Regions from separate parts of the Bradyrhizobium sp. S3.3.6 genome, predicted to be linked through region 3. Evidence: predicted binding sites of a transcription regulator. Region 3 holds the regulator's gene; each other region holds the start of a gene.
The links. Region 3 encodes LexA, which represses DNA repair genes until DNA is damaged. Its sites were predicted from a motif close to TGTTCNNNNTGTGTTCNG; they were not measured.
Positions count from the first base shown of each region.

Region 1: a site for LexA is predicted at 4,226-4,243, ahead of ABID59_RS33640 (DUF3072 domain-containing protein). Genes of this name have one in related genera too.
Region 2: a site for LexA is predicted at 3,326-3,343, ahead of ABID59_RS07065 (three-Cys-motif partner protein TcmP). Genes of this name have one in related genera too.
Region 4: a site for LexA is predicted at 3,626-3,643, ahead of ABID59_RS16835 (DNA recombination protein RmuC). Genes of this name have one in related genera too.

Region 1 is NZ_JBEPOT010000016.1:174,371-181,598, forward strand. Features, by position in the region: gene rpe (ribulose-phosphate 3-epimerase) at 1-579, shown strand, start outside; gene ABID59_RS33620 (hypothetical protein) at 1,031-1,243, shown strand; gene ABID59_RS33625 (Do family serine endopeptidase) at 1,439-2,980, shown strand; gene ABID59_RS33630 (hypothetical protein) at 3,267-3,629, shown strand; gene ABID59_RS33635 (DUF6496 domain-containing protein) at 3,642-3,911, opposite strand; gene ABID59_RS33640 (DUF3072 domain-containing protein) at 3,995-4,189, opposite strand; gene ABID59_RS33645 (hypothetical protein) at 4,316-4,465, shown strand; gene ABID59_RS33650 (hypothetical protein) at 4,576-4,806, opposite strand; gene ABID59_RS33655 (hypothetical protein) at 4,903-5,172, opposite strand; gene ABID59_RS33660 (hypothetical protein) at 5,231-5,536, shown strand; gene ABID59_RS33665 (sensor histidine kinase) at 5,533-7,026, opposite strand; gene ABID59_RS33670 (HAMP domain-containing protein) at 7,040-7,228, opposite strand, start outside.
Region 2 is NZ_JBEPOT010000002.1:518,972-526,199, forward strand. Features, by position in the region: gene ABID59_RS07055 (VWD domain-containing protein) at 1-1,080, shown strand, start outside; gene ABID59_RS07060 (DUF5131 family protein) at 1,361-2,125, opposite strand; gene ABID59_RS07065 (three-Cys-motif partner protein TcmP) at 2,135-3,292, opposite strand; tRNA gene ABID59_RS07070 (tRNA-Ser) at 3,454-3,543, opposite strand; gene ABID59_RS07075 (helix-turn-helix domain-containing protein) at 3,663-4,088, opposite strand; gene ABID59_RS07080 (hypothetical protein) at 4,103-4,396, opposite strand; gene ABID59_RS07085 (hypothetical protein) at 4,824-5,240, shown strand; gene ABID59_RS07090 (hypothetical protein) at 5,269-6,084, shown strand; gene ABID59_RS07095 (hypothetical protein) at 6,249-6,752, shown strand; gene ABID59_RS07100 (hypothetical protein) at 6,752-6,940, shown strand; gene ABID59_RS07105 (hypothetical protein) at 7,067-7,228, shown strand, end outside.
Region 3 is NZ_JBEPOT010000002.1:769,342-776,569, reverse strand. Features, by position in the region: gene ABID59_RS08340 (glutamine--tRNA ligase/YqeY domain fusion protein) at 1-552, shown strand, start outside; gene ABID59_RS08335 (DUF2171 domain-containing protein) at 731-964, shown strand; gene ABID59_RS08330 (ComEC/Rec2 family competence protein) at 1,062-3,359, shown strand; gene ABID59_RS08325 (hypothetical protein) at 3,370-3,801, opposite strand; gene ABID59_RS08320 (hypothetical protein) at 3,995-4,249, opposite strand; gene lexA (transcriptional repressor LexA) at 4,428-5,129, opposite strand; gene ABID59_RS08310 (molybdopterin molybdotransferase MoeA) at 5,306-6,517, opposite strand; gene ABID59_RS08305 (helix-turn-helix transcriptional regulator) at 6,622-7,228, opposite strand, start outside.
Region 4 is NZ_JBEPOT010000005.1:80,537-87,764, forward strand. Features, by position in the region: gene dapE (succinyl-diaminopimelate desuccinylase) at 1-662, shown strand, start outside; gene ABID59_RS16815 (GIY-YIG nuclease family protein) at 816-1,151, opposite strand; gene truA (tRNA pseudouridine(38-40) synthase TruA) at 1,174-1,911, opposite strand; gene fmt (methionyl-tRNA formyltransferase) at 2,032-2,967, opposite strand; gene def (peptide deformylase) at 2,979-3,503, opposite strand; gene ABID59_RS16835 (DNA recombination protein RmuC) at 3,675-4,877, shown strand; gene ABID59_RS16840 (AmpG family muropeptide MFS transporter) at 5,019-6,383, shown strand; gene ABID59_RS16845 (hypothetical protein) at 6,395-6,829, opposite strand; gene recR (recombination mediator RecR) at 6,857-7,228, opposite strand, start outside.

The sequences.
Region 1 (7,228 bases), on a different contig from region 3:
ATCAAGGCGATCCGTCCGGCGACGAAGAAGGTCTTTGACGTGCATCTGATGATCGCGCCTGTCGATCCCTATCTGGAGGCGTTCGCGAAGGCGGGGGCCGATGTCATCACCGTCCATGCCGAGGCGGGCCCGCATCTCGACCGTTCGCTCCAGGCGATCCGCGCACTCGGCAAGAAGGCAGGCGTCAGCCTGTGTCCGGCGACGCCCGAGAGCGCGATCGAATATGTGCTCGATCGTCTAGATCTTGTGCTGGTGATGACAGTCAACCCCGGGTTCGGCGGCCAGTCCTTCCTCGAATCCCAGCTCGAGAAGATCAGGCGCATTCGAAGCATGATCGGCGAGCGGCCGATCCGTCTCGAGGTCGATGGTGGCGTCACACGGGACAATGCCGCTGCGGTTGCCGAGGCCGGCGCGGATACGCTCGTGGCGGGTTCCGCGGTTTTCCGCGGCAAGAGCAGTGCCGACTATGCCGCTAACATCGCCGCCATTCGCGTTGCCGCGGAAGCCGCCCGGGTTCCGAAACTGCAGGAACATTCCGCGCTGCCGATGCGTGCAGGAGAAGGCGGGCGCATCCGGTAGATTACGGAGGCGTTGCGCGCGACCGCGACGTGTTCCCTGGGTCTTACGGAGGCTCGCCGCGGAAGCTGCTCGCCAATGCCGCCTCCGCGCTGTGTCGCGCCGGTGGTCGCGGAAGGGGTGGAGACGGAGGCGCAGCGTGCCTTCCCGGAACACGAGGGCTGCGGGGAGATGCAGGGCTATCTCATCGGGAGGGCTATCTCATCGGGCGGCCCGAACCGATCGAACAGTATTGCGATCTGATCGGCATCAACGTCGAACGCCGCCGCTACGCCTTGAACCCATCGCAGCTTCCAGGCTCGGTTCGCCCGATAGGAACCAATGGGCGTCTGCAGGTTTTCTGAAAATTAACCCAGGTTAAGCGGGCCGTGGGCGCAAGAAATGTTTTGCATAACCGCCATCGGCCTGACGCAAATCAGGGTAATAAGCCTGTGTGAATGCGAGGGAGGGTCTCATGGAGAACGTACGTCGCTACCGCGCGCTGGCGTCCCTCTGTCGCCAGCAGGCGGCCTATCGGCCGCTCCAGAACTGGCAGCTGCTCGGCCAGGCCGAACATTTCGAATATCTTGCCGAGATCGCGCTGAAGGCGCATTTCGACGCGTGCAATGCGCAACGCGAAGACGACGCCGTCGCAGCTGCGGCATGGGAGCGCCCCGCCGCGGCTTAGAGCGCTCTAACTGCAATTCCTCAACGGGCTGCTCGCCGGGCTTTCATTGCGCAGCGCGACGTCCGTTTCGAGAATCTGGCTTGCGGCCGCCGGCCGCACTTTCTTTGCCAAGATTTAATCGCGTGGACGGGACGCCGTAAGGTGACGATGTCCATGTTGGGTGCAAGGCGACTTACCCAACATGGACATTTCAACATGATCGATCGCGTCAATTCCGACACCACCAAGAGCCGTACAATTCTGAAGCCGCGCCGGCTTGCGCTGCTTGGCACCGTGGCCGCGCTTGGCGTGGCCGTGCTGGCTGCGTCTCCCGCTTCGACGCCGTTCGGCGTGAACTCCCTGATTGCGCCTGCGCAGGCAGCTGAAAGCGCCGCGACGCCGCCGGGCTTCGGCGACCTCGTCAGCAAGGTCAAGCCCGCCGTCATCTCGGTGCGCGTGAAGATCGACCAGGACAACGACAAGAGCGCGATGCTGCAACAGAACCGGATGGATTCGGATGAGGATTCTCCGTTCGACCAGTTCTCGCGGCAGTTCGGCTTTCCGGGCGGCATGAACGGCATGCCGCGCCAACGTCACCAGGTGGTCACGGGCGAGGGCTCAGGCTTCTTCATCTCGGCCGACGGCTATGCCGTGACCAACAACCACGTCGTCGACCATGCACAGTCGGTGCAGGTGACGACGGACGACGGCACGATCTACACCGCGAAAGTGGTCGGCACCGATCCGAAGACCGATCTCGCGCTGATCAAGGTCGAGGGCAAAAAGGATTTTCCGTTCGTGAAATTCTCCGACCAGAAGCCGCGGATCGGCGACTGGGTGGTTGCTGTTGGCAATCCCTTCGGCCTCGGCGGCACCGTGACGGCCGGCATCGTCTCGGCCAGCGGCCGCGACATCGGCAACGGTCCCTATGACGACTTCATCCAGATCGATGCACCCATCAACAAGGGCAACTCGGGCGGTCCGGCCTTCGACATGAACGGCAACGTGATCGGCGTGAACACCGCGATCTTCTCGCCCTCGGGCGGCTCGGTCGGCATCGGCTTCGATATTCCGTCCTCGACTGCAAAGCTCGTGGTCGCGCAGTTGAAGGACAAGGGTGCTGTCACCCGCGGCTGGCTCGGTGTGCAGGTGCAGCCGGTGACCGCGGAGATCGCCGATAGCCTCGGCCTGAAGGCGGCGCGCGGCGCAATCGTCGATAACCCGCAGGATGGCAGCCCGGCGGCGAAGGCCGGCATCGAGGCGGGCGATGTCATCACCGCTGTCAACGGCACCGCGATCAAGGACTCCCGCGATCTCGCCCGCACCATCGCCACGCTGGCGCCGGGCACGTCCGTGAAGCTCGATGTCGTCCACAAGGGCGACACCAAGACGGTGACGCTGGCGCTCGGCGAACTGCCTACCGAGCGGCAGGCCCAAGGAAGCGGCAACACTGACGACGGCAAGACGCAGCAGGCCCCCGGTACGCCGCGCCTCGGCCTCAGCCTGGCGCCCGCCGGCGACGTCCAGGGCGCAGGTCAGAAGGGCGTCGTGGTCACGGAGGTCGACCCGCAGGGACCGGCGGCACAGCGCGGCATCCAGACCGGCGACGTCATCCTCAATGTCGGCGGCAAGGCAGTCGCCAATGTCGGCGACGTCCGCTCGGAGCTGGCGCAGGCCAAATCGTCCGGCAAGAACAGCGTGCTGCTGCAGGTGAAGAATGCGGAGGCGACCCGGTTCATCGCGGTGCCGCTCGCCTGATCTGATCACGCCTCTTGGCCTCAACGGCAAATTCAAAAGGCGGCCTGCGGGCCGCCTTTTTCGTGCGCGCCTTCCGAGATACCCACAGGCCGCCGATAACATTCTCGTTAACGGCAGCAATGATGACGGGTTCGTCCGAAAAAGCCGCGTTCACTCGTCAGACTTTGAGATCGCGTGTTGTGCTTTGGCGGCAATGACGGCGCCGAGGCAAATTGCAGGAGTGGAACTTCGGACCTCCGGCCGCTTTGTGGAACCGGCCGGTGGTTCGCATTTGATCGGTGCCGACATGGATCGATTGAAGCTCTCGCTGAAGCTTGCGCTGCTCGCGGCGCCTCTATTGCTGTCGTCCGGAAGTGCCATGGGGCGCGATGATGGCCGCTTCACCGATTCGCCGCTAAAACCCTGGTTCGACAGCCTGCGCAGCCATCTCGGTCCGTGCTGTTCGGACGCGGACGGCGTTGCCGTGGCCGATCCTGACTGGGACTCGCACAATGGGCACTATCGTGTCCGTCTTGATGGGCAATGGGTCGAGGTCCCCGACGAAGCCGTGATCACCGAGCCGAACCGCGCCGGTCGCACCATGGTCTGGCCCGTCAAGACGGCGTTCGGCGTTTCGATCCGCTGCTTCATGCCCGGCACCATGATCTGACGCCGATCGGCGTCATCGCTTCGCGGATTTGCGCTTCGAGCTCTTCTTTGTCGTCTTTTTCTTTGTCGTCTTCTTGGACGTCTTCCGTTTCGAAGCCTTCTTCGGGACCTTCTTGCCCTTCTTGCGCGCTTCCGAGAGGCCAATCGCAATCGCCTGCTTGCGGCTCTTTACGCGTCCGCCGCGACCGCTCTTCGCAGTCCCCTTCTTGTAACGCCGCGTCTGGCGCTCGACATCACTGCTGGCGCTGCGTGAGTAGCGGCGCTTCTTTGCCTTGCGTGCCATCAACTCTCTCCCTTGGCCTCCCCTTGGCCTCGGAAGAGAACAGGAGTGCTGACCCAACGTTCCAAAGGCGCCGGCCGCGAGCCTTAGAAGGAGTTCGCGAGCTCGATCTCCGCTTCCAGCACCTGGATGCGGTGCGCCGCCTCGGTAGAGGACAGACTGCGATCGTATTGCGCGGGCTGGTAGGCCTCTTCACTCAGCCGCTTCAGTCGCAGCCCCTGCGCCCGGGTCATCTGCTCCATGAGGAAAACCTTGGCGTCGTATTTGCCCAGAACCTGCATGTCCACTCTCCATTCTGAGTTCATGGCTTGACTATATGTTCTTATTTTGTTCTAACAAGCCTCTAACAAGTCATGGACAACAGAATTAATGAAATTCGACGTAGAATCAGTGCCTTGAGGCTGGAGATGGCCGATGTCGAGGCGGCCGTACGCGATCTCGTCAATCGCGATCGCGACTGCACCGAACGGGCCCAGGCACAGATGGATCTGCGCCGGAAAATCAATCGGTTGATCGGCGAATGGAAGGCCGCTGGCGGTGGCAAGGTGTTGATTTGAGGCGGGCCGGCCGGGATGCTGTGACCCGCGCACCGACCATGTGGCCCTGAGAGGATGTTCGATCATCCAAGAACAGGCCCCGCTCTCGCGAAGCCTGTTCTCTGGCGAGCTTACTTGGTGTTGCCCGGGGCGCTCTTGTTGTTCGTCATGGTGCCGCCCTGGTCAGAGCCGCCCTGACCGGAGGTGTCGCTGCCCTTGGACTTCGTGTTGGCGCCTGTCGTTTGCGAGGACGAGGTCGATGATTCATGCTTGGCCTTGTGTGACTTGGCCTGTGCGGCGAAGGGCGCGGCGGCGAGGCCGGTTGCCAACATCACGGCGAGAGCGAGCTTGGTCGTGTTCATGCGTGGGAACTCCCTGAGTTGAATTGACGCAGGCACCCAACCGCTATTTGCCGCGGGAGTTCCGAACAATACGTCGCATTGCGCCTCACGCGCGCTTCAAGATTCCTTGTCCTCGTTGAGGATGAGCACGACGCCCGTCAGGGCGGCACCGATGGCAAACGTCGTCACCATCGTGCCGACAAAGACCAAGGCTGCCGCACGGCCGCCGTGGTTCAGCAATTCTGCGACCGCAGGATTGACCAGAATGAGCGCGAGCGTGAAGGCCAGACCGAGTGCAGCGCCCATCATCGCATGCGTCATTAATTTGATGACGCCGGTGGGAGAGATCAGGCTTGGCGACCTATTTGGCGACTTTTTTGCGCGCATGGAACTGCCGATCGATCTGTCATGCAAACGCGTGCCGCAATCGCGGGTTCCAATGCGCATGAAGGAATTGTCATCTGCCGCTTCATCCGACGTTCATGCCGACTTTGCGAAGATGAACGCCATCAACACGGGAACATTCGATATGGGCAAGGTGGTCTTTCTCTATCGCTCGCTGGCCTACCGTAACGCGGCGGCCGACATGTTGCGCAAAGCACGCAAGCTGCCGCGCGGTGCGGAGCGCAGCGCCGCCCGCCGCTACGCGACGGCGTTGCGCGATCTCGCGCGAACGGAAGCCTGGCTCGAAGGGCGTGTCGCCGATGAACCGCAGCCGATGTTACGGCTGAAGGTCGCTGCGTCGCGCTAACCCGACGCGCGCTGAAGTTCGGGAGAGGTGCTGGGCTCGAACTTGTCCTGCACCGCCGATGTTGCCGCGCTCTTGCGCGTCAATGGCACATCAAGGCGGCACAACAAGCCCTCTGGACGCCAGTCGAACTGCGCCTGTCCGCCGAGCTGGGATTCGACACTGGCCAGCAGGCTTCTTGTGCCAAAGCCACGCGACTTCGGCGTCCTGACCAACGGCCCTCCGGTCTCGTCCCACGTCAAGGTGAGGAGATCGTTCTCGGCCTGCCAGCCGATCGCGAGCCGCCCCGACCGGGTCGAGAGCGCGCCATACTTGGCCGAATTGGTGAAGAGCTCGTGCAGCGCCAGCGCCAGTGTCTGGGCGGTCGCCGGCAGCAACTGCACCTCGGGACCCCCGAGCTTGATCTGTCCGCCGAGCGAATAGGGCGCAAGCTCTTCCTCGATGAGCTTGGAGAGCTCGGCGCCCTGCCAGCTCGACAGCGACAGGATGGTGTGCACGCGCGCGAGCGCATTGATGCGCCCCTCGACGGCATTGACGTAAGCCTTGACCTCGTCGGCGCGGGTGAGGCGCACGATCGACTGTGCCAGAGCCAGCGCATTCTTGGCGCGGTGATCGACTTCGCGCGCCAGCAGGTTCTGCCGTTCCTCGGCGCGCTTGCGTTCGGTGATATCGACCGTGACGCCGCTCACCCGCACGACTCGACCGCCCGGATCCATAGTCGCGGCGGCCGTGCCGACGCACCAGCGCACATCACCATCGGGCCGGCAGACGCGGAACTCTCCTTCATAGGCGTGCGCGCCGGTATCGAACGCGGCAATCGCCTGGCCGAACTGGTCCACGTCATCCGGGTGCAGCAGCGCCTGGATGTTGGCCGAGGTGACGTTGAACGTCTCCGGTGTCACGCCAAAGATGCGGTACTGGCCTTCGTCCCACATCCAGTCGCCGTTGACCCAGTCCCAGTCCCAGGATCCCATCTTGCCGGCGGCGATTGCCATGCTGCGCCGCTCTTCGCTTTCGCGCAGTTTTGCGGTGGAGTTCTCGAGCTCGGCGGTGCGGGCACGGACACGATCCTCGAGATCCTGGTTCAGCCGTTCGAGCTCGCGCGTCTTGCGATAGAGCTCGGCAAACACCTTGACCTTGGCTCGCAGCACCTCCGGCACGACAGGAACTGGCACGTAGTCGACGGCCCCCATCTCGTAGCCGCGCAGCCGGTCGATGTCGCTGACCTGGATCGCCGAAATGAAGATCATCGCGGTCTTTTGGAAGCGCGGATGCTCGCGGATCATTGCCGCGAGCTCGAAGCCGTCGAGCTCGGGCATGCAGACATCGACCAGGATCACCGCGATCTCGGTCTTGAGCAGCACCTCCAGCGCCTCGCGGCCGGACGAGGCGATCACGAGGTTCTCGCCGAGTTCCTTTAGGATCACCTCGTAAGCGAGCAGCTTGGCCGGCTGGTCGTCGACGAGGAGGATATTGACCTTTTCGTGGTCCATTCTCGGATCCAACTCAGCGATGCAGCCACATGCGGATCGCAAGCAGCAATTGATCGGTGTTGACGGGTTTGGCGAGGTAGTCGGACGCGCCGGCTTCCAGGCATTTTTCGCGATCGCCCTTCATCGCCTTCGCCGTCAGCGCGATGATCGGCAGGCGCAGGAAGGCCGGATTCTCGCGGATCACGCCGATGGTCTGATAGCC
Region 2 (7,228 bases), 250 kb from region 3:
GGCGCTCCAGTTCATATAATCTATCAGGCGCAGCCGTACCAAAACGTTGCAAATTGTCAGGTGACTAATGGTCCTAATGGCACTCTTGTTGACTCGACAAACAATGTTTTCTCACATGAAATTTTTGAGACAATCACCGATCCGGATTTAAATGCATGGTTCGCCTCGGATGGAAACGAAATAGGCGATATTTGCGCCTGGCAAATCCTCAATCCATTATCGCTAAACGGCGTGTCTTATGCTGTTCAAAAAGAATATAGTAATAAATCCCATCAGTGTGTCGATAATCTAACCGGATCGGATAGCGGTGATACACATATTACTACGTTGTACGGAGTACATTACGATTTTCAGGCGGCTGGAGATTTTCTGCTGGTGCAGGCTGGCCCGGAGTTAATTGTTCAAGCCCGGCAAGAGCGGTTGAGCAATCCTGCAGTGGCGCTCAACACCGCTGTAGCCGCAAAAATGGGGCGTGTTCGTGTGTCCGTTTGCTTAAACAACCGTCTTGCAGTTAATGGCACCTCTACTCCATTGCCAGACGGCGCCCCCGCCTTGCACCTCGCCGGCGGGGTGACCGTTTCCCGGAAGGGGTCAGTGTACTCTGTCGAAAGCGCAAGCGGCGATATGATAACGGCCGATCAGAGCCCAGGTAATTATATGAATCTGGTGGTTCGATTAGGCGTAACTAGTTCTGGTAACAATTTGCGCGGTTTATTAAGCGGTGATCCGACAACGCACGACCCCGTAAATGCGGAAGGGCAGCCACTGAGAAGTCCCTTTACGTACAAGCAGTTTCAGGGCTTCGGAAATAGCTGGATCGCTCGTCCAGATTGGTTATCCGGAGACTGTGAAAAAGAGATTCACCGTGGATGGCCGTTAGAGCCGATATTTGCGGAAAATCTTCCTACGCAAGAGAGGGATGCTGCGCGTGATATTTGCACACAGACAGGAGTAAAACCTGGATTGCCACCGCTGGACGACTGTATTCTCGACGTTAGTCTACTGCGCAGCAAAACCGCGGCGGATGTATTTATTAACGCCCCGATCCCCGTTCGGGTGTTAAGGCCGGTCGGCTACTAGCGGATACACTTTGGATCGGTTCGATTAAGCGATGGGCGACAGCCCAGCCCTCCCGTAATCGTGCCCTCGCCGATCAGTCATCGAGTTGCCCGCATTGTTACGGCGGCTCATGTCCGTTTCTGGGGCCCTTTGCGGACTCTACGACGTTGAGCCCGATATGTCCGGAAAGCGTGCTGGAGCGGACGAGCGGCGGAAACGTCATCCGTAATCTGCGTTGAAGCCGTTCGACATTTTTCACCGCTCACCAGCACTACTGACCATTTGGCGTGAAAACTTAGCTTTAAGCCGAAATCGCGGATGCCTTCGCAGTTGGAAGTTGATCCCACGTTCGCCCGTCCAACACCCGACCGGTTTGCTTCTTTTGCACTCCACCCCACTGCTTAAAGTGGAAGGCAACGCCCGCATCTACGCATTGATCCCGAATCGATCGTACCCAATCCGGGTCCATCGGGCGCGCGGCAGGACCGCTTTCGCCGCCCGCAATAGCCCAGTCGATGCCCTCAAGATCCAAGTTCTCAAGTGGGCCAAGCAACGGTTCGAGGCTCAAGAACTTGATGAATGCCGGTGTCGAACGCAGATGGTCAATTCGATCGGTATATTCGTCGTTTTCGACGCTTACGCCCATCCAGACGTTATTCGGCCAGGGCAGCTGGTTCGCAATGCTAGCGAGCCGTTCTGCACGTTTGGTCAAAATTTGAAATGTGTGGTGTCGAGCACGTTGCATCACATCAAAAACCTTGCCGATGAATTCCAGCGGCACGTTCTCATGGAACAGGTCCGACATCGAATTGACGAAGATAACTTTGGGTGTCTTCCACTTCAGCGGTATGTTCAAGGCAGCTTCGTCTAGAACGATCTTGCCGTTCCATTTGGCGCGTCCACCTGATACGCGCGTTGTGCCCGCGTACTTTGGTTGCCCCATGGCCTCCAATCGCCTAGCAAGTCGCATCGCATAGCAATTGGTGCAACCCGGCGACAGGATTGTGCACCCTGCCACCGGATTCCACGTTGCTTCTGTCCATTCGATTGGTGAGTTGGTGGCCATTGCGGCATCCTACCTGAAAGTCACCTTGACGTGATCTGCGAAGGTGACGGAGCCTGCCCGTTTTGGTCGCTTCGCTGCTGGTGGATCAGCTGTGATCACTTCTGCTGCTTCCAGCTGTCTAAGAGCCTCTTTGTAATTCTTATCGGTGTACGGAGTATCAACGGAATGATTTTCGTAAATCTGGCGCATCGCTAAAGTCTCGCCCGCAAACACCTTGGGCAAATCCGCTAGTAGCTTGTCGAACGGTTGCAATAGCGAAAATAGTAGCGGCGTTGAAGCGTCGGCTGGCGAATAAGTAAAGGATGCCACGCCTTGATCATCGGTCGAGCTTTCGCCCGCCATGATCCCTTTCATGATTTCATAGCCTTTGAAGGCCTTCGATACAAAGACCAAACTGTGCGACGTTCGCGCGCCACGCTTGAAACGAAACGGAAGCACGAATTTTCCGCCCATGCCTTTGATCGCCTGTGATAGCTCTTCAAGGATTAGCGTCTCACGCGCATCAGGCGTTTTTCCTTCGATCTTCTTTCGCAAATTGTCGGCGCGTTCCACACCGAACAGAGCATCCATATGTTGTTTCACTTTATCGTTCGATAGCCCGGCATTGATGCGCCCATAATTGAAGAAAAATACGCAGTCGCATCCCCAATCCTTGATGACGCCATTTACAATCTTCAGCGACAGGCCCTTGTAACCGAACGGATCAACAAAGGTGAACGACGGAATTATGTTCCGTTCAGCAAAGAATTTCTCTGCGTCCGCTCCGACTTCGTTGCACTGAACGTCCGGTTTGAATTTCAGCTTTTCAATGCCCGGTAGCGCGTCGATTTCCTGCTGAAGATTAGAGGAATGGTCCTTACTGGCATCGTTGAACAGCGTTACCAGCATCGAACACATATCCTTGTCGTTGATGGCGTGTTCTAAAACCAACAGCGGAGTCGAGGCTGCGCCGTCTTTGTAACGGCCCGGTCCCGCATAGAGGTCGATGTAAGCGATCTTTTTGCCGTGTTGCTTCGTCGTGGGAATAATTACTTTTGCCCAAGCGTAGAAGTATTTCTGGATGATCCTCGCTTTTGTTTCCGATTGATCGGATCGTTCATCAAAAAATTTTGCGCCTGCCAACGGAGCGTTTCCTTGCACACCTTCGAGTGGATTCGATGCCAGCATGCACGTACTCCGTAGATTCGACACGCACTATATCGTTCACTATTTGTTCCGTCTAGGCAATTAGACCTTGGCTCACCCAAGCGCAAGCTACGGTATTGGTTAGTAGCTTTTGGTGAGCCAAAACCGCCAAATATTGAAATCATTGGGTTTTTGGTCTTGACTGGCGGAAGGGGTGGGATTCGAACCCACGGTACCCTTGCGGGCACGCCGGTTTTCAAGACCGGTGCCTTAAACCACTCGGCCACCCTTCCGGATCAGGAATTTCAATCGCTTAGCGCAGGCCCGTTTCGAACGCAACGCGAACTTGGGGACAATTTGGGGCCAAACCGAAAGAAAAGGCCTGCGCCCGTTGGCGCAGGCCTTCATCGTATCACTTGCTTAGGTCGGTCTCGGCAATATCGCGGAGCGCCGCATTTGCTCCGTCGAATATGTCGTCGAGCCGAAGACCGTAGCGCCTCGCGAACCGGAGCACCGGAAATGTCAGTCGCCCCCTTCCGGTGATCTCGTAATGGCGCCAGGTCTCCACGGTCCGGCCTGCCGCGGCGGCAGCATCCTCGATCGAGACGCGTGCCTTAATCCGCGCCTCGAACAACTGCCGTCCGAAAGCGCGATACCACTCATCGTCGCCGAATGCGCTTTTTCGCCCATGCGCGGTTTTTGAACATTGCGCACGAGGCGGCGACAGAACACGACATTCGGGACTTGGGAATTCGATAACCGATGCCTCGCCGATCGGCGCTGCCGGCGCCGCCGGCCTGCGGGCGGCACTGTGGAATTGGACGATGTTCGAATCCATGACACCGGCCTCCCCTAGTTCACGGTTGCGCCGCGGGGCGCGAAGGCCCCGGCGCCGGCATCAAGGGGCACATCGAGCAGCTGGGCGGCGATCTCCGCCAATGCTTCGACCGGGAGCACCAGGCGGGCCGTAACGACGCGCACGGGCACGTCCGGGTCGCTTCCGTCGGGCACTGCAAAGACCAGCCGCCGAACAGAGCCGATGCGATCAACACGCACCAGCGACGCGACGAACATGTCCTGCATGGCAAATGGCTCGATGGTTTCGACTTCCCGCCTAGGCGGGAACATTGGGCGTTCTAGGGTCATGGGAGTTTCTCACTAGGTTCGGCTTATCAAGGCCGCGCCGGTGTCAGACCGGCAGCCGGGAGTTGATAACCCGCTAGTGAGACGGGCCGGCAGCTTTTAAGCCCGAAGGCTCTGGACATAGCGCACCGCTCCCGGCCATAATGGCCAGGTTCGGCGCACCCGCCAAGGTGCAGCCAAGCGCTATAAAGCCCGCCAAGGCTCATTCGCGCAGACGGCATTCCGGCGCCAACCGGGAGTGCCGCATCACTAGTCCGGGTTATCAAGCCCACGGACAGACTCCCTGATTTGCGACCGATTGCCAAGCCCCCCTCTGGGGCGGCTTTCGCGCGCCTGTGGCACCTGTGAATAGGTGGGATAAGCGTATAGGCCGGCCGAAGCGCTCGCTGGCCGTGTCACTCTTCCCGCGAACGAATCAGGAGAGGCTTTGATGGGGTGGTTGCTGGATCTGCTAGAGGAAGTGTCACTCCCTGGCGCACTTCGTGAGCGCGTGAAGCTCGCTGAAGACAAATATACCGAGCACATTACGGAGCTAACCCAGCGCGTTGCCATTCTGGAAAAAGAGAACGCCGGGCTTCGCGATCAGCTCCCGCAACCGTCTGGTCTCGTCGCTGACACCAGCCGCGTGCTGGTGACGTTGTTTCGCGCGTCCAATATCGATGATCGTGACGTAGCGGTGCTGACACGCAAACTCCAAATGGAGAAGAGCGTGCTGCAATACCATCTTGACGAGCTCGATAAAGCAGGGCTCGCGACGTGCGCCGGCGGCAATTACGTATCGGGAGCGCTTTATTGGGCTCTGACGCCGGCTGGCCGCAAGAAGGTCGTCGAGGAAAAGTTGATCTAGACCATCTCGCGATGACGAGGCGCGTGGCATGCCGGAAGCAAATACAAGGGACCGCCCGATCACGGTGTCAGCGCTCGCCGTATTAGGTGCTTGGCTATTCGTAGTCCTTCCGTCCATCTACCTTCCGGAAGGCGCATTCTTATCGTGGCTGCAGCGTTGGCAGACCTTGGTGGGGGCCACTGTCGCGATGATTGCCGCAGCACTGGCCTATTACAACACGACCAGGTCTATCAAGCACGCGAGGCAGATCGACAGCGAAAAGCGCGCGCGCAAACATGCTGCGCTCCGGGCAGTGCTGCCGTTGGCCTTGAGTGACATCACGAGGTATGCGGCGGCGACTGTGAACGAACTCAAGGAAATGATCGAGCGGTGCGACCGGGAGGCACTTCCAAAGAATTCCGCAACGTCAGCGCTGTCCGATGAGGCCGTCCCCTCGAAAAGCTTGGATGTGTTAGCGGAGTTCATCGAATACAGCGAAGCCATGGACGCAAGATTGGTCGAGACCACGTTGGCGCGCATTCAAATTCACCAAGCACGACTTCAATCGCTTCTGGTCTCGGATAGGTCTGCTCACGGCGTTGTCACGCGACACCAGCTGGAGAGCCTGGTTGTCGATGCCGCAATCATCTATGCGGGCGCGTCGTCGTTCTTTGCATACGCGAGACGAGCGGCAGAGCATCCGCCGATAGAGTTGGTCTGGGATAGCGTCGGCGCCGCGCTGCACAATATGAACGTGTGGGCAGACGCTTATCCGAGGGTGCACGAAGATCTTTCGAGACGAGAGAAGGCCAGCCCGAGCGCCACGGAGATGTCGACGTACAGTCCGAAAGCGGGAGCAAGGTGAAGAGGCGAAGCGACGGCGCATGCGTCCTGGCGCGGGCTTTCGCGCCGCCACGCCGACGAGAAACTGTTCCGCTGGGGTACAGTCAGTTATACTAAAAAGAGGGTGCCTCACTTCTTTGCTCTCAACGGTTGCGCTAGCTTTCGCTACTACGGTCGGGGGATTTCATGCTGAGGTTTATGGCGGCCATCATCGCCCTGTTGTGCGGAAGCGCGGCCAACGCCGCTGAGTGCAAGTCAATCCCGGATGCGGCCGCCAGGTTGGCTTGCTACGACGCGGCGCCTAAGACCACCCCCAAAGCCTCCACAGCCAAGAAGCCTCCAGCCGATGAATTTGCCGACGCAAAGGCGGCCCTGATCCGCAAGCTTAAGGATCCTGAATCGGCGCGCTTCACCGATCTCTTCAAAGTCTCAACGACCGGCGAAGGCGACGTGGTGTGTGGAATGGTCAATTCGAAGAACAGCATGGGCGGCTACGCCGGAGCTCGCGGCTTCATCTTCCAGAGGCGTCAGAACCTCGCAACAATGATGCTCAGCGGCGCCTCTGATCCCGACTACCGAGGAGAGAACGCCGCTGCCTATTGCGTCCATTGCACGCCCGATGCGCGTGCCGACCGTGATTTTTCGTCCTACTGCCCGTCGCTGATAAAATCGTACCGTTCGGGGCGCTAGTGGCAAAGCCACTCCTCGTTTGGTGGGTTATTGTTCTCGTCATCGGCTTCTTCGGAAACCTCTCGATCGCAGCCACCGCATTCAAATCCGGCAATGTCTTTCCAGGACTGATGTTCTGCGCGCTCAGCGTCGGCTGCGTGGTCCTGCTCTATCGGACCTACATCTATCGAAACGACTTGGGCGCCTAAAGCGCGGCAGTCGCCTCATAGAGGGGCCCCCTGTTGTTATCGGGGAATAGATCCAAGGCACGCTTTTCCGGGCCAGTCGATCGGGCGCACATTTTAGCGGAATCCTCGCAAATTGGAGCCCGCTCAATGCCCAATCCCACCAGGTGGACCGCCAGGGAAGACAATATCGTCAGAACACATTCGACCAAGGACGCCGCGGCACTTCTCCCGTGGAGGACCGCGTCGGCGGTGAAGAACCGGCGGCACGTCGTCAAGCCAACGTGCCCACCGGCGAACGATGCTGTAAAG
Region 3 (7,228 bases):
GCTAGCGCGGGCACGCGCAAGATCACGTTCGGCCGCGAGCTCTATATTGAGCAGGACGACTTCATGGAGAATCCGCCCAAGAAATTCTTCCGCCTGTCGCCGGGCAACGAGGTGCGGCTGCGCTACGCCTATTTCGTCAAGTGCACCGGCGTGATCAAGAACGACGCCGGCGAAGTGGTGGAGCTGCGCTGCACCTACGATCCCGCGACCAAGGGCGGCAATGCGCCCGATGGCCGCAAGGTCAAGGCGACCATGCACTGGCTGCCGGCGGCGAGTTCGGTGCCGGCGGAGATTCGCATCTACAACCAGCTGTTCGCCAATCCGAGCCCGGACGCCTCGAATTTCGCGGCCGACCTCAATCCGCAGTCGCTGGAGATCCTCGCTGATGCCCGGATCGAGGCATCGGTTGCGGAAAGCAATTCGACCGAGCCGATGCAGTTCGAGCGCCAGGGCTATTTCGTGCGCGACAGGGACTCGACGCCAGGCAAGCCGGTGTTTTCGCGCACCATCGGCCTGCGTGACACGTTCGCGAAGGAAGTCGCCAAAGGCTGAGACACGCATGAGCCGAGAAGCCGACGCGATCGTTTCCGCCATCGTCGCGAAATGGTGCGCCGGCTTCATGCCTCGTCACGCGCGCCGTTGATCTGACGGGGCACACGGCATCGTCATTCCGGCGAGGCAACGAACGCGTCCCCTGCGCGTTGTGTGGGTCCCCAATTGAGGATCTCCCATGCAGAACATCGCAGAGCATATGGAAGTCATCGGCGCCGACGGCGTCCACATCGGTACCGTCGACAAGGTCGAGGGTAATCGCATCAAGCTGACCAAGAAGGACAGCGGCGAGGGCAGCCACAAGGGTCATCATCATTTCATCGACAAGGGGCTCGTCGCCGGTGTCGAGGGCAACAAGGTCCGGCTGTCGGCCAAGGCGGATGTCGCCGTGACGATGGAAGAGGAAAAGTAGGGCTGCGGCCCCTTCGTTCCTGATCCGTACCGCTATTCGCACCGCTGCACGTTCCGGTAGCCTCTGCGCCAGTCGCGTATCGCAGGGTTGCTAAGGAATGGCGGAGCCGGGTCGGCCGCAACGGGTCTCGCAGGGTATCGCCGGCGCGCCGATTGCAGGGACTTGGCCAACCGGCCGGACCGCATCGGCGGGCGGCTTTGTGCCGGCGGGCTTTGACGTTTGGCCCGCGATCGTCGCGCGGCTTCGCGAATGGGCCAAGGCCGAAGCCGGCGCCGGGCGACTGTTTCCCTGGGTGCCGATCGCCTTCGGCTGCGGCATCGCGCTCTATTTCGCGGCCGATCATGAGCCGGTGCTGTGGGTCGTTGCCCCGACGACGGTGGCGCTGGCGCTCGGGGCGGTGTTGTTGCGCCGGAGCCGGTGGTTTGCGCCGGCGATCATGATCGCGGCGGTCGCGGCCGGCTTTGCCATGGCAACCTGGAAGACGGCGCGCATCGCCCACACGGTGCTCGCAAGGCCGCTTTATTCGGTGTCGCTGTCGGGCTTCGTCGAGACCCGCGACATCCGCGAACGCACCGACCGTTTCGTGCTGCGCGTCACCGCGATGGAGGCGCAGCGCAGCGACGTGAAGCTGGAGCGCGTCCGCCTCTCCGTGCGCAAGGGGACGGCGCCCGATGTCGGCAGCTTCGTGCAGCTGAAGGCGCGGCTGATGCCGCCGCTCGCGCCGTTGCGGCCGGGCAGCTACGATTTCTCGCGCGACATGTTCTTCCAGGGCATCGGCGCCTCCGGCTTCGTGATGGGATCGATCACGGCCGTGGCGCCGCCCGATGCCGGCGGCCTGCAACTGCGCTATGCGGCGGTGATGCAGGGCCTGCGCGATGCGATCGACGCGCGCATCCGCGCCACGCTCGACGGCGACAACCGCGCGATCGCGACTGCGCTTTTGACCGGCCGCCGCGATGCCATCACCACGCCCGTCAACGATGCGATGTTCATCTCCGGCCTCGGCCATGTTCTGTCGATCTCCGGGTACCATATGGCTGTCGTCGCCGGCGTCGTCTTCTTCGCGGTTCGCGCGCTGCTGGCGCTGATCCCCGGGCTGGCGGTCGGCTTCGCAATCAAGAAATGGTCGGCCGCCGCGGCGCTGGTCGCGTCCGCGTTCCATCTGCTGCTCTCGGGCGCGGAGGTTGCGACCCAAAGGTCGTTCTTCATGACCGCGGTGGTGCTGATCGCTGTCATGGTTGACCGCCGCGCCATCACCTTTCGCACGCTGGCGGTGGCAGCGCTGATCGTGCTTGCGGTCGCGCCTGAGGCGCTGGTGCATCCGAGCTTCCAGATGTCCTTTGCGGCAACGCTCGGCCTGGTGGCGCTGGTGCAGATCGGTATGCCGAACCTGTTTGCCTCGCCCGATCACTCGACAACCGCGCGCATCGCGCTGTGGGGCGGCCGCGAGATCGCGATGCTATTCATGGCCTCGATGATCGCGGGGTTTGCGACCACGCCCTATGCCGCCTTCCATTTCCATCGCGTCACGCCCTATGGCGTGCTTGCCAATCTCGGCGCGATGCCGGTGGTCTCGGCGCTGGTGATGCCGGCCGGGCTGTTGGGATTGCTCGCGGCACCGTTCGGGCTCGACGGGGTGTTCTGGTGGTTGATGGGGATCGGTATCGACTGGATGGTGGCGGTCTCGCGATGGGTCGCGGCGCTGCCCGGCGCGATCGGCCACGTCAGTGCCTTCGGCACTGCGCCGCTGATCGCGGCGAGCCTCGGCCTCGTCCTGATGGGACTGCTACGCACGCCGCTGCGCTGGTCGGGCGCGTTCGTGCTCGTGGCGGCAATCGTCTGGGGTCTGTCGGTCCGGCAACCCGATATCCTTATCGCCGGTGACGGCCAGAGCGTTGCCGTGCGGGGCAGGGACGGGCAGCTGCACCTGATCAGGACGAGCAAGGACAGCTTTCTGCTCAAGGAGTGGCTCGCGGCCGATGCCGACTCTCGCGATCCCGGCAGCGTCGCGCTTGCCGATGGTGTGTCGTGCGACGAGTCAGGCTGCGTGACGCCGCTTGCCGACGGACGCATCGTTGCGCTGGCGTTGCGCATTGACGCGCTGGGAGACGATTGCAGCCGCGCGGCACTGGTGGTGACGGCAAGGCCCGCGCCGCCGGATTGTGGTGCGATGGTGGTCGATCGGCCACGTCTCGTGCGTCAGGGCGCGCTGGCGCTGACGCCGCGTGGCGACGGCTTTGCGATTCAGGCGGTAAAGGCGAGGGGCGCAAACCGCCCCTGGTCGCCGGCGGCGGCCGGCGATGGAGATTTCGAACAGACCCTCATGCCGCGGTCGGCAGCTCCGCGCTCCAAAGACGCAACGCCGTCTGACACCGACCTGCAGGCCGATGACTGAGATCGACGGCTTAGCCGATCGGCAGGCGCGGGGACGTGGAGCGGCTGTCGGCGACCTGCGGCTTGTGCTCGCGCTCGCCGAGCGGCTGGGTCACGGGCAGTTGCAGCACGGTTGCGCGCTGGCCTTCGACCAGCTGCGTCACCAGCACGTATTTGCCGTCGGGGAATTCGATCGCGTCGTGATGGCGGTCGGGAATGTGCGGATCGACCTTGCCGAACTTGCCGACGCGCGAGTTGATGGTGCGCGTCCAGATCCAGCGATTGTCGTAGCGGACGTTGTCGGCGAAGGCGAGCTCCGTTCCCGGCAGCAGGCAAACCGCGACGGACATGTCGGCTTCGGAGGCGAAGCCGCGCGTCGAGGTGCCGCGGAACGTTGTCGTGACGATCGTCTCGCCAACTTCTGCGGGACGCGTCGCGACGGCATGCAGGCTATAGTCACACATCGGGTGCTCCTCAATCAGGATAGAGCACCCGCGCCTCTGTCTCGGAGGCGCAGGCCCCTATCAGAGTGGAAGCTCATCTTATGCTTGTTTGTGGGCAAATCTGCGGCTCGCATCAGCAGAGCGCGATCACATTATCTTTTTCAAATGCACGAGGAACAAAGCCTGCTCCCGCGCATTCGGTGAGCGCGTTGCTTCAGCGGCCGGCTGGCGCTGACCAGCCCGAATATTGCCAAGCCGGCTGCGCGACGGCGTTACGGGCATTGCGGAATTGCTCGGTCGTTGCGCGCGGTGCTTTGCGAGCGTGGTGCTGCGGCTGCGCAGCCAAGGCTTGCGACCCCAAGGCTTGCGACCCCAAGGCTTGCGAGCCCAAGGCTTGCGACACTAAGGCCTGCGACGCTGATACTGCGATCAGCGTCATCGTGACGGTGCTCAAAATGATCTTGCGCATGTTGGTCTCCTCGGTCTGGCAAAGGCCCTGCGAAGCAATGCGTGCTTCGTTGCGGCGTGCCGAGGATGTAGCGCTGGAGAAGGGGCCGGATAATCTGTGCAAAACCAGAAAGACTACCCAGCCGGAGCGGACAATCGTCCGCTCCAATCGTTGATTGCGCTCGCCGATAGCGACGCGATCAGTACTTCCGGTACAGCCCGATCAGCTTGCCCTGGATCTTGACCCGGTTGGGCGGCAGGATGCGAACCTCATAGGCCGCGTTGGCCGGCTCGAGCGCGATCGAGGCGCCGCGACGGCGGAAACGCTTGAGTGTCGCTTCCTCGTCGTCGATCAGGGCGACCACGATGTCGCCGGTATCGGCGCTCTCGTTGCGCTGGATCAGCGCCATGTCGCCATCGAGAATGCCGGCCTCCACCATGGAGTCGCCGCGCACTTCGAGCGCGTAATGCTCGCCCGAGCCGAGCATGTCGGGCGGGACGCTGATGGTGTGGCTGCGGGTTTGCAAAGCCTCGATCGGCGTGCCGGCCGCGATCCGGCCCATCACGGGCACTGCGACTGGACGCTCACCCTCGTCGGCCGGCAGGCTCGACGCCGGGCGCACCTTGCCGAGATTGCCCTCGATGACGCTCGGCGTGAAGCCGCGGCGGCTGCCAGCGGCGGCCTGGAGCTCAGGCAGCTTGATCACCTCGATGGCGCGGGCGCGGTTGGGCAGGCGGCGGATGAAGCCGCGCTCCTCGAGCGCAGTGATCAGGCGATGGATGCCTGATTTTGAGCGCAGATCGAGCGCGTCCTTCATCTCGTCGAAGGAGGGCGGCACGCCGCTTTCCTTCAGACGTTCACTGATGAACCGCAGGAGCTCGTACTGTTTGCGCGTTAACATCTCGACCAAAATCCCCCGGTTGATGTCGTTCGATTCCGAGACGCTGAAGTCAGCAATAAGCCGCTACATGCTCGAAACAAATCATGAACGGACACTATATGTTCGATACTTGTTCCGCAACTGCTTAATTTACCGTGAACGCGACAAAGTTCGCGGAACGCATGCGAACAATGCGCTCAGACGGGCAGTCGCAGCACCTCGCAGGGCGCTCCCGCTTCGGCCCTCGGTGCGAACGGTGCGCGCACGAGAAGTGCCTGTGCCGCAGCGAGATTCGCAAGCAGCGAGGAGTCCTGGTGATTGACGGGAAGGGCGATCAGCGTGCCGTCATCACGCACATCCAGGCGGGCGCGCAGATAGTCCTCGCGCTGGTCATTGGCGCCGACGTCGCGGCCGAGCACGGCGCGTTCGCGGCGGTGATGAACCATCGAACGGCCCGACAACGCACGAATCAGCGGCACCATGAACAGGAAGCCGCAAACGTAGGATGACACGGGATTGCCGGGCAGGCCGATTACGCGCATCGCCCCGAGCTGCCCGTTCATCATCGGCTTGCCCGGCCGCATCGCGATCTTCCAGAACGCCATCGAGGTGCCCTCGTCGCGGAGCGCCTGCTGCACCAGATCGTGGTCGCCGACCGAGGCGCCGCCCGTCGTGATCAGGATGTCGGCGCCGGAATCGCGGGCGCGGCGGATGCCGGCGGTGGTGGCGGCAAGCGTGTCGGCGGCAATCCCGAGGTCGATGGTGTCGGCCCCCTCGCTGCGGGCGAGCGCATGCAGGGCATAGCCGTTGGAATAGACAATCTGGCCATGACCGGGCGTCGTACCCGGCATCACCAGCTCGTCGCCGGTTGCGAGAATCGCGACCTTCGGACGGCGGCGGACCGCCAACTGCGGGTGATTCATGCCGGCGGCAAGCGCGAGGTCGCGCTCGGTCAGCCGGGCGCCCTTGCGCAGGAGCACGTCACCCTCGCGGAAGTCGATGCCGGCCGGGCGGATGTGCCGCCCGGCGACGGCGGCTTCCTTGATCGCGATGCGCTTGCCGTCGGCGACGGTGTCCTCCTGGATCACGACCGCATCGGCGCCGTCGGGAACGACGCCACCGGTGAAGATCCGGACGGCTTCGCCGGCACCGACAGTTCCTGCAAACGGCCGGCCGGCAGCGACCTCGCCGATGATATTGAGCTGCGCATCGACCCTGGCTGCATCGGCCGCGCGGACGGCATAGCCGTCCATCGCCGACATCGCCTGCGGTGGCTGCGTGCGCCGTGCGGCGAGATCGCGCGCCAGCACCCGGTGCCAAGCCTCATCGAGCGCAACCATCTCTTCAGCCAGCGGCTCCGCACCGGCGAGCACCGCGGCAAGCGCATCGGAAACCGGCATGAGGGCCACGGCTGAAAGCTCCTGCTTGGGCAACGCGACAATCAGGTCGCGGCCAGCGTTCTAGCCGACTGTGGCCGTTGAGGCAAAACGGATGCGCATACGCGCGGACGCAGCTATTTCTGGAGCAACAGCCGCACCAGCTCGGCCTGTCGCCCCACGCCGGTCTTGTCGAAGATCTTCGACAGATGGCTGCGCGCGGTTCCGTCCGCGATGCCGAGCCGTTCGGCCGTGGCTTTGCGGCCGCCGCCCTTGACGATCTCGAGCGCGAAGGCCGCTTCGGCACGGGTCAGGCCGTAACGCGCGCGTAGGGCGTCGAGTCTTGATCTCGCGTCCGGCTCGGGGTCGGTGATCAGCACCATCGCACTCGATCGCCAGCCGGAGGCGAGCGACACCGAGCTCTCCGCCCAATCGCTGCCGACCGGCGTTACCTGCACGTGCAGCGGCATGCGGCCGGGAAGCCGCCGCAGGCTCATCTCGCCTCCGATGCGATCGGGATTATCGATGCTGCACGAACCGACCAGCGTTTGCAGACAACGGCCATCGTCGCTGGTGATGGCGCTCAGCGCGCCCGCGTCGATCACGATGCCGTCGGCGGCGTCGAGCCATTCGCGCGCGCGACGATTGACGAAGATCGGGCGGGCCTGGGCGTCCGCGAGAATGAAACCCTGATCGAGGCCGTCGAGGCCCGCCAGCGCCGCGCGGCCGGCGATGTCGAGCTGG
Region 4 (7,228 bases), on a different contig from region 3:
TGCTCGGCGAGCCCTCCAATGTCGAAACGCTCGGCGACACCATCAAGGTCGGCCGCCGCGGCTCGCAGTCGGGCACGCTCTATGTCGACGGCGTGCAGGGCCATGTCGCCTATCCGCATCGCGCGGCCAATCCGGTGCCGGATATTGCGCGGCTGATCGTTGCCATCAGCGACGAGCCGCTCGACCATGGCAGCGCGCAGTTCCAGGCGTCCAATCTCGAATTCACCTCGGTCGACGTCGGCAACAAGGCCAATAACGTCATCCCCGGCGAAGCCCGCGCAAAATTCAACATCCGCTACAACGACAACCATACGCAGGCGAGCCTGCGCGAGCTGGTCGAGACGCGCCTGACAAAAGCCTGCGGCAACCGCATCCGCGCCCGCATCGTCTGGGAGCCGTCGAACTCCAACGTGTTCGTGACCAAGCCGGGGCCGTTCACCGACCTCGCCGTCTCCGCGATCGAAGAGGTCACGGGCCGCAAGCCGGAGCTGTCGACCTCAGGCGGCACCTCGGATGCGCGCTTCATCTCGAGCTATTGCCCGGTGATCGAGTTCGGCCTGGTCGGCCAGACCATGCACCAGATCAACGAGCGCGTGCCGGTGGGGGATTTGGAGAAGCTGACGAAGGTGTATCGGGGGATTTTGACGCGGTATTTTGCCTAGGGCTGTGAGGCTATCTGGCTGCCGCCAATCACTCCTCCGTCATGCCCGGGCTTGTCCCGGGCATCCACGATCTTTGATGCCTCAAGAAAGATAAGATCGTGGATGGCCGGGACAAGCCCGGCCATGACGACGTGGCGAGAGTACGGGCACGTCTCACTGCGTGATCGTGTCGTACAGATCCTTCCATTCGGGATTATCCTTGAGGATCAGCCTGACCTTCCAGGTCCGTGACCAATGCTTGATGTTGTGCTCGCGCTGGATCGCGGTCTGGATGTCTTCGTAGCGCTCGAAATAGACGAGCAGCTTGACGCCGTACTTCTTGGTGAAGCCAGGCACGAGTCCATTTCGGTGCTCGTAAATGCGACGAACAATATCGTTCGTCACACCGACATATAAAATGCCGTTGGCCGCGCTCGCCAGGATGTAGACCCATCCGCCATGCATGGTCGCATGTTGACGCACGTGGATGGCCGGGACAAGCCCGGCCATGACGACGGAGGCGGCATCACGCTCAATAATCCACCTTCACCAGATACAGCCCCTCCGGCGGCGCGACAATGCCGCAAGCGGCGCGGCTGCGGGCTGCAAGCGCTGCGGAGAGATCGTCTGCGGTCCAGCGGCCTTCGCCGACCCAGACCAGCGATCCCACCATCGAGCGCACCTGGCTGTGCAGGAACGAGCGCGCCGAGGTGACGATGACGATCTCGCGGCCGTCGCGCAGCACGTCGAGCTGGTCGAGTGTCTTCTCCGGCGACCTGGCCTGGCACTCGGTGTCGCGGAAGGTCGTGAAATCGTGCTTGCCGAGCAGGCGCTGTGCCGCTGCATGCATCGCATCCGCATCGAGCCGGCGCGGCACACGCCAGGCATGGCCGATGTCGAGCGCGAGATTGGCGCGGGTATTGATGACCCGGTAGCGATAGTGGCGCTTCACGGCCGAGAAGCGGGCCTCGAAAGTATCAGGTACAATGTCGGCTTCGAGGACCGCGATCGGATGGGGGCGCAGATGCGCGTTGAGCCCATCGCGAAAACGGCCCGGTGGAAACTGCTTCTCGATGTCGACATGCGCGACCTGGCCGCGCGCGTGCACGCCGGCATCGGTGCGGCCTGCGCCATGCACCCGCGCATCCGCGCCGGTCATCGCCTTCACGGCCGCTTCCAGCGCGCCCTGCACCGAAGGCAGCGTCTCCTGCACCTGCCAGCCGAAGAAGGGTGCGCCGTCATATTCGATGGTGAGCTTGTAGCGGGGCATCTCAATCCGGGTGGTGTCATCGTCCGGCTTGACCGGGCGATCCAGTACTCCGCAGCCTATCGGTTCGAACCGAGAAGTCTCAGCGTACTGGATACCCCGCCTTCGCGGGGTATGACAGCGTTAGGTGAATTTGGCTCCTGCCTTCAACGGCACACCCCGCAAGAAGTCCACGGCCTGCATCCGGGCCTTGCCCTCGCGCTGCAGCTCGAGGATGCGGATCGCGCCCTCGCCGCAGGCGATGGTAAGCTGGCCATCGAGCACCTCGCCCGGCGCACCGGAGCCCTTCGCCAGTTCGCAGCGCAGGATTTTTACGCGCGCATTCTCCGTGACACCGGCGAGCTCCGCCCAGGCACCGGGAAACGGCGACAGGCCGTGGATGTGGCGCAGCACCGCGTGCGCGGACTTGCTCCAGTCGATCCGTGCCTCGGCCTTGTCGATCTTGGCGGCGTAGGTGACGCCCTCCTCGCTCTGCTTCTTGAGCTGGAGGCCGCCGCGGTCGAGCGCGGCCATCGCGCGCACCGTCAGATCGGCACCAAGCCGGGACAGGCGATCGTGCAGATCGACTGCGGTCATGTCATCGGTGATCGCGAGGCGCTCGGCCATGGCGACGTCGCCGGTGTCGAGGCCGACATCCATCTTCATCACCATCACGCCGCTCTCGGCATCGCCGGCCATGATCGCGCGATTGATGGGGGCTGCGCCGCGCCAGCGCGGCAGCAGCGAGGCGTGCAGGTTGTAGCAGCCGAGCTTTGGCGCATTGAGGATCGCCTGCGGCAGGATCATGCCATAGGCGACGACGACGGCCGCATCGGTGTCAAACGCGCGAAACTCTTCCAGCGCTTCCGGTGTCTTCAACGTTTTCGGCGTCAGCACTGGAACGCCGAGCTTTCGCGCGGCTTCCTCGACCGGGGTCGGCTGCAATTGCAGCCCGCGCCGACCGCCCGGCTTCGGCGCGCGGGTATAGACAGCCACAATCTCGTGGCCATGCGCGACGAGCTCGAGCAGCGTCGGCACGGAGAAATCGGGCGTGCCCATGAAGATCAGGCGGAGGGGCATGACGGAGAACCTTACTCCGCGCGCTTGGCGGCTTTCTCGAACTTCTTCAGCACGCGGTCGCGCTTGAGCTTTGAGAGATAATCGACGAACAGCACGCCGTTGAGATGGTCGATCTCGTGCTGGATGCAGGTGGCGTAGAGGCCTTCGGCGTCCTCCTCGTGCACCTTGCCGTCCAGATCCGTGAAGCGCACGCGCACCTTCGCAGGCCGCTCGACCTCCTCGTAATATTCGGGGATCGACAGGCAGCCTTCCTCGTAGACCGACAGATCCGCGGAAGACGCGATGATCTCGGGATTGATGAAGACGCGCGGCTCCGGCTTGGTCTCGCCGTCCTGGTCAGGCTTGGCGAGGTCCATGGTGATCAGCCGCAGCGGCTGCGCGATCTGGATCGCCGCAAGCCCGATGCCGGGCGCGTCATACATGGTCTCGAACATGTCGTCGGCAAGCTTGCGGATCTCCGGCGTGACCTTCTCGATCGGCTTGGAGACCAGACGCAGCTGCTTGTCGGGCAGGATGATGATTTCTCTGAGGGCCATGGCGGGCGATTTAAGCTGCGCGCGACAAGCGGTCAATGCGGCCGGGAGCGCGTTAATGCTTCGCTAACCATAAAACTTCAAGTTCTGTTAACCATAAAAATTAGGGATCGATTAACCATAAATGTTCGCTATTCGTTCGTGCGGACGGGCGAATCGGATAGAACGGCAGGCATGAACGACATCATTTTCATGCTCGGCGACTGGCCGGTGCGCACCATCGACGCGCTGATCGGCTTCGGCGCGCTGGTCCTCATCCTGCTGATTGCCATTGCGGTCGTGATCGCGCGCTCCGGGCGACGCGGCGCGGAACTCGCGATGGCGCACGCCATCCGCGCCGACGAGCTGGAGGAGCGGCTGAGCCAGGTCCTGCACGCCCAGAGCGAGGCCGCCGGCCGGGCCGACGCCATGACCCAGGCGTTGGCCGGCCGCCAGGCCGAGATGGCCCGGGCGGTCAACGAGCGGCTGGATTCGGTGACCCATCGGGTCGGCCAGTCCATGGAACATTCGACCCGCAACACCATGGAGAGCCTGCGCGCGCTGCACGAGCGGCTCGGCATCATCGACAACGCGCACAAGAACCTCACCGACCTCACCACGCAGGTGACGACCTTGCGCGACGTGCTCGCCAACAAGCAGTCGCGCGGCGCCTTTGGACAAGCGCGGATGGAGGCGATCGTCCAGGACGGCCTGCCGAAGGGCGCCTACGAATTCCAGTTCACGCTCTCGACCGGCAAGCGGCCCGACTGCGTGGTGTTCCTGCCCGACCAGCGCCCGCTTTGCATCGATGCGAAATTCCCGCTGGAAGCGATGACGGCGCTGCACGATGCCCGCACCGACGAGGAGAAGCGCGCCGCCACGCAGCGGCTGCGCGGCGACGTGATGAAGCATGTCAGCGACATCGCGGAAAAATATCTCGTCACCGGCGAGACCCAGGAGATGGCGCTGATGTTCGTGCCGTCGGAATCGGTCTACGCCGAGATCCATGACGGCTTCGACGACGTGATCCAGAAGGCCTATCGCGCCAAGGTCGTGCTGGTGTCGCCCTCGCTGCTGATGCTCGCGATCCAGGTGATGCAGCAGATCATGAAGGACGCGCGCATGCGCGATGCCGCCGACCAGATTCAGACCGAAGTGATCAAGCTCGGCGACGATTTGGGACGGCTGCGCGATCGCGTGCTGAAATTGCAGAAGCACTTTGCCGACGCGAACGAGGACGTCCGCCAGATCCTGATCTCCGCCGACAAGATCGAGAAGCGCGCAGGCAGAATCGAGGAGCTCGATTTCAGCAAGACCGACGCGCCGGCGGACGGCCCGCGGCTGGTGGCGTCAGGCGCGCCGGAGCTGTTTCCAAGGAAGCTCCAGGCGGGGGAGTGATGCGGAGTCGTCATGGCCGGGCTTGTCCCGGCCATCCACGACCTTTGCAACGGCACCAAGAACGTGGATGCCCGGGACAAGCCCGGGCATGACGGTTTTTGTGGCCGAGGCAGCGCCCCCAGAATCTGCTAACACCTCCCCATGACCGCACCCGACGCGACCTCCCCTGCCGCGACCTCCGCCCCCGCCAGCTCCTGGCGCGACAGCCTGGCTGTTTACCTGCAGCCGCGGGTGCTGATCGTGCTGTTCCTCGGCTTCTCCTCGGGACTGCCGCTGGCGCTGTCGGGCTCGACGCTGCTGGTGTGGATGCGCGAGGCCGGGGTCGATCTCAAGACCATCGGGCTGTTTGCACTGGTCGGCACGCCCTACACACTGAAATTCCTGTGGGCGCCGCTGGTGGATGCGCTGCATGTGCCGCTGTTCACGCGCGCTTTCGGGCGGCGGCGCGGCTGGCTGCTGTTCTCGCAATTGCTGCTGATCGTCGCGATCCTGCTGCTGGCGCTGACCGATCCGGCGCGATCGCCCTTCTATGTGGCACTCGGCGCGCTGCTGGTGGCGACGACGTCGTCGACGCAGGACATCGTGGTCGACGCCTTCCGCGTCGAGAGCCTGCCCGAGAGCGAGCAGGCCGCCGGCATGGCGGCCTATGTCGCGGCCTATCGCATCGGCATGCTGGTTTCGACCGCAGGTGCGCTGTTCATTGTCTCCGGCTTCGAGAGCACCGGCATCACGCGCACATCGGCCTGGATGTGGGGCTATGTGGTGATGGCGGCGATGGTGCTGATCGGGACGATCACGGCTCTCGCGGCGACCGAGCCCGAGCAATCGGTGCGGGCGGAAGCCGTGACGCACGACGAGACCGCGTTCACGCGCGTGCTGCACGCGGCGATCGGCGCCTTCTCCGAGTTCCTGTCGCGCAAGGACGCGATCGCGGCGCTCGCCTTCGTCGTGCTGTTCAAGTTCACCGACGCGTTCTCGGGAACGATGACGGCGCCGTTCGTGATCGACCTCGGCTTCACCCGCAACGACTATGCGGCGATCGTGAAGGGCGTCGGCCTCGCCGCGACCCTGATCGGCGGCTTTGCCGGCGGCTTTGTGGCGCGGCGTTATTCGCTGGCAACCTCGCTCTGGATCGGTGGCGTGGTGCAGGCGCTGGCGAACCTGACCTTCTCCTGGCTTGCGCTGGTCGGCACCAATCAATGGGCGCTGGCGCTCGCGATCTGCGCCGAGAATTTCACCAGCGCCATCGGCACCGTGATCTTCGTCGCCTATCTCTCGGCGCTGTGCCAGAACCCGCTGCACACAGCGACGCAATATGCGCTGCTCACCGCGCTTGCAGCGGTGGGGCGGACCTATCTCTCGTCAGGAGCCGGCTTCGTGGCCGATACGACCGGCTGGCCGCTGTTCTTCTTGATCTGCGTGCTGGTGGCGATCCCGAGCCTGGTGTTGCTCGTCTGGCTGCAAAAGCGCGGGCATTTTGAGGCGCTGGGGCCCGTGCGGGTGTAGCGCCGCCCCTCCTACTTCCTCACCAAGCTCCACTTCGTGACCACGGCCTCACTCATCTGGCCGGGGTCGCTGGCGCAGGCGATTTCGTCGATCTTGACCGAGATCTCCTTGCCGACGAACGATTTCAACTGCGTGGCCTGCGCGTCGCTGGAGGTGACGAGCTGAAACGTTTCAGGTCCGGTCTCGAGATTGCACAGCCCGTTCGGCGCCGGCAGGCGGCGCGGCTCGGAGGTGATCTGGTACATCGCAATCCGCTTGCCGGCGTTCTTGACGTCGCGGATCTTCATCGCATTCAGCTCGCCCGAGAGCACCTCGCCGGCGCTGATCGGCTTGCCGGGCTTCGAGGGCGGCGGCGCCTCGTCGTCCCGCTGCGCGGCGATGGCCGGTGTCACCAGCAGCAGCATCGTCGCGACCAAAGCCGATCGTGTGGCGAAAAGTTTCGTCATGTCGTCCGTTCCGTCAAGTCTGGATGGCTAGAACAGGGTCCGCTGCCGCATCGCGGCCGAGAGCGTGCCCTCATCGAGATAATCAAGCTCGCCACCAACAGGCACACCATGGGCCAGCCGGGTTACTTTTACGTTGGCGTCCTGAAGCAGGTCGGTGATGTAATGCGCGGTGGTCTGTCCGTCGACTGTCGCATTCAGCGCAAGAATGATCTCGTGCACCTCGGCCGCATGCGCGCGCGCGACCAGCGCGTCGATGCTGAGGTCCTGCGGGCCGACGCCATCGAGCGGCGACAAGGTCGCGCCCAGCACGTGGTAGCGCCCTTGGGTCGCATTGGCCCGCTCCAGCGCCCAGAGATCGGCGACGTCGGCGACGACGACGATGATGGCGGGATCACGCTT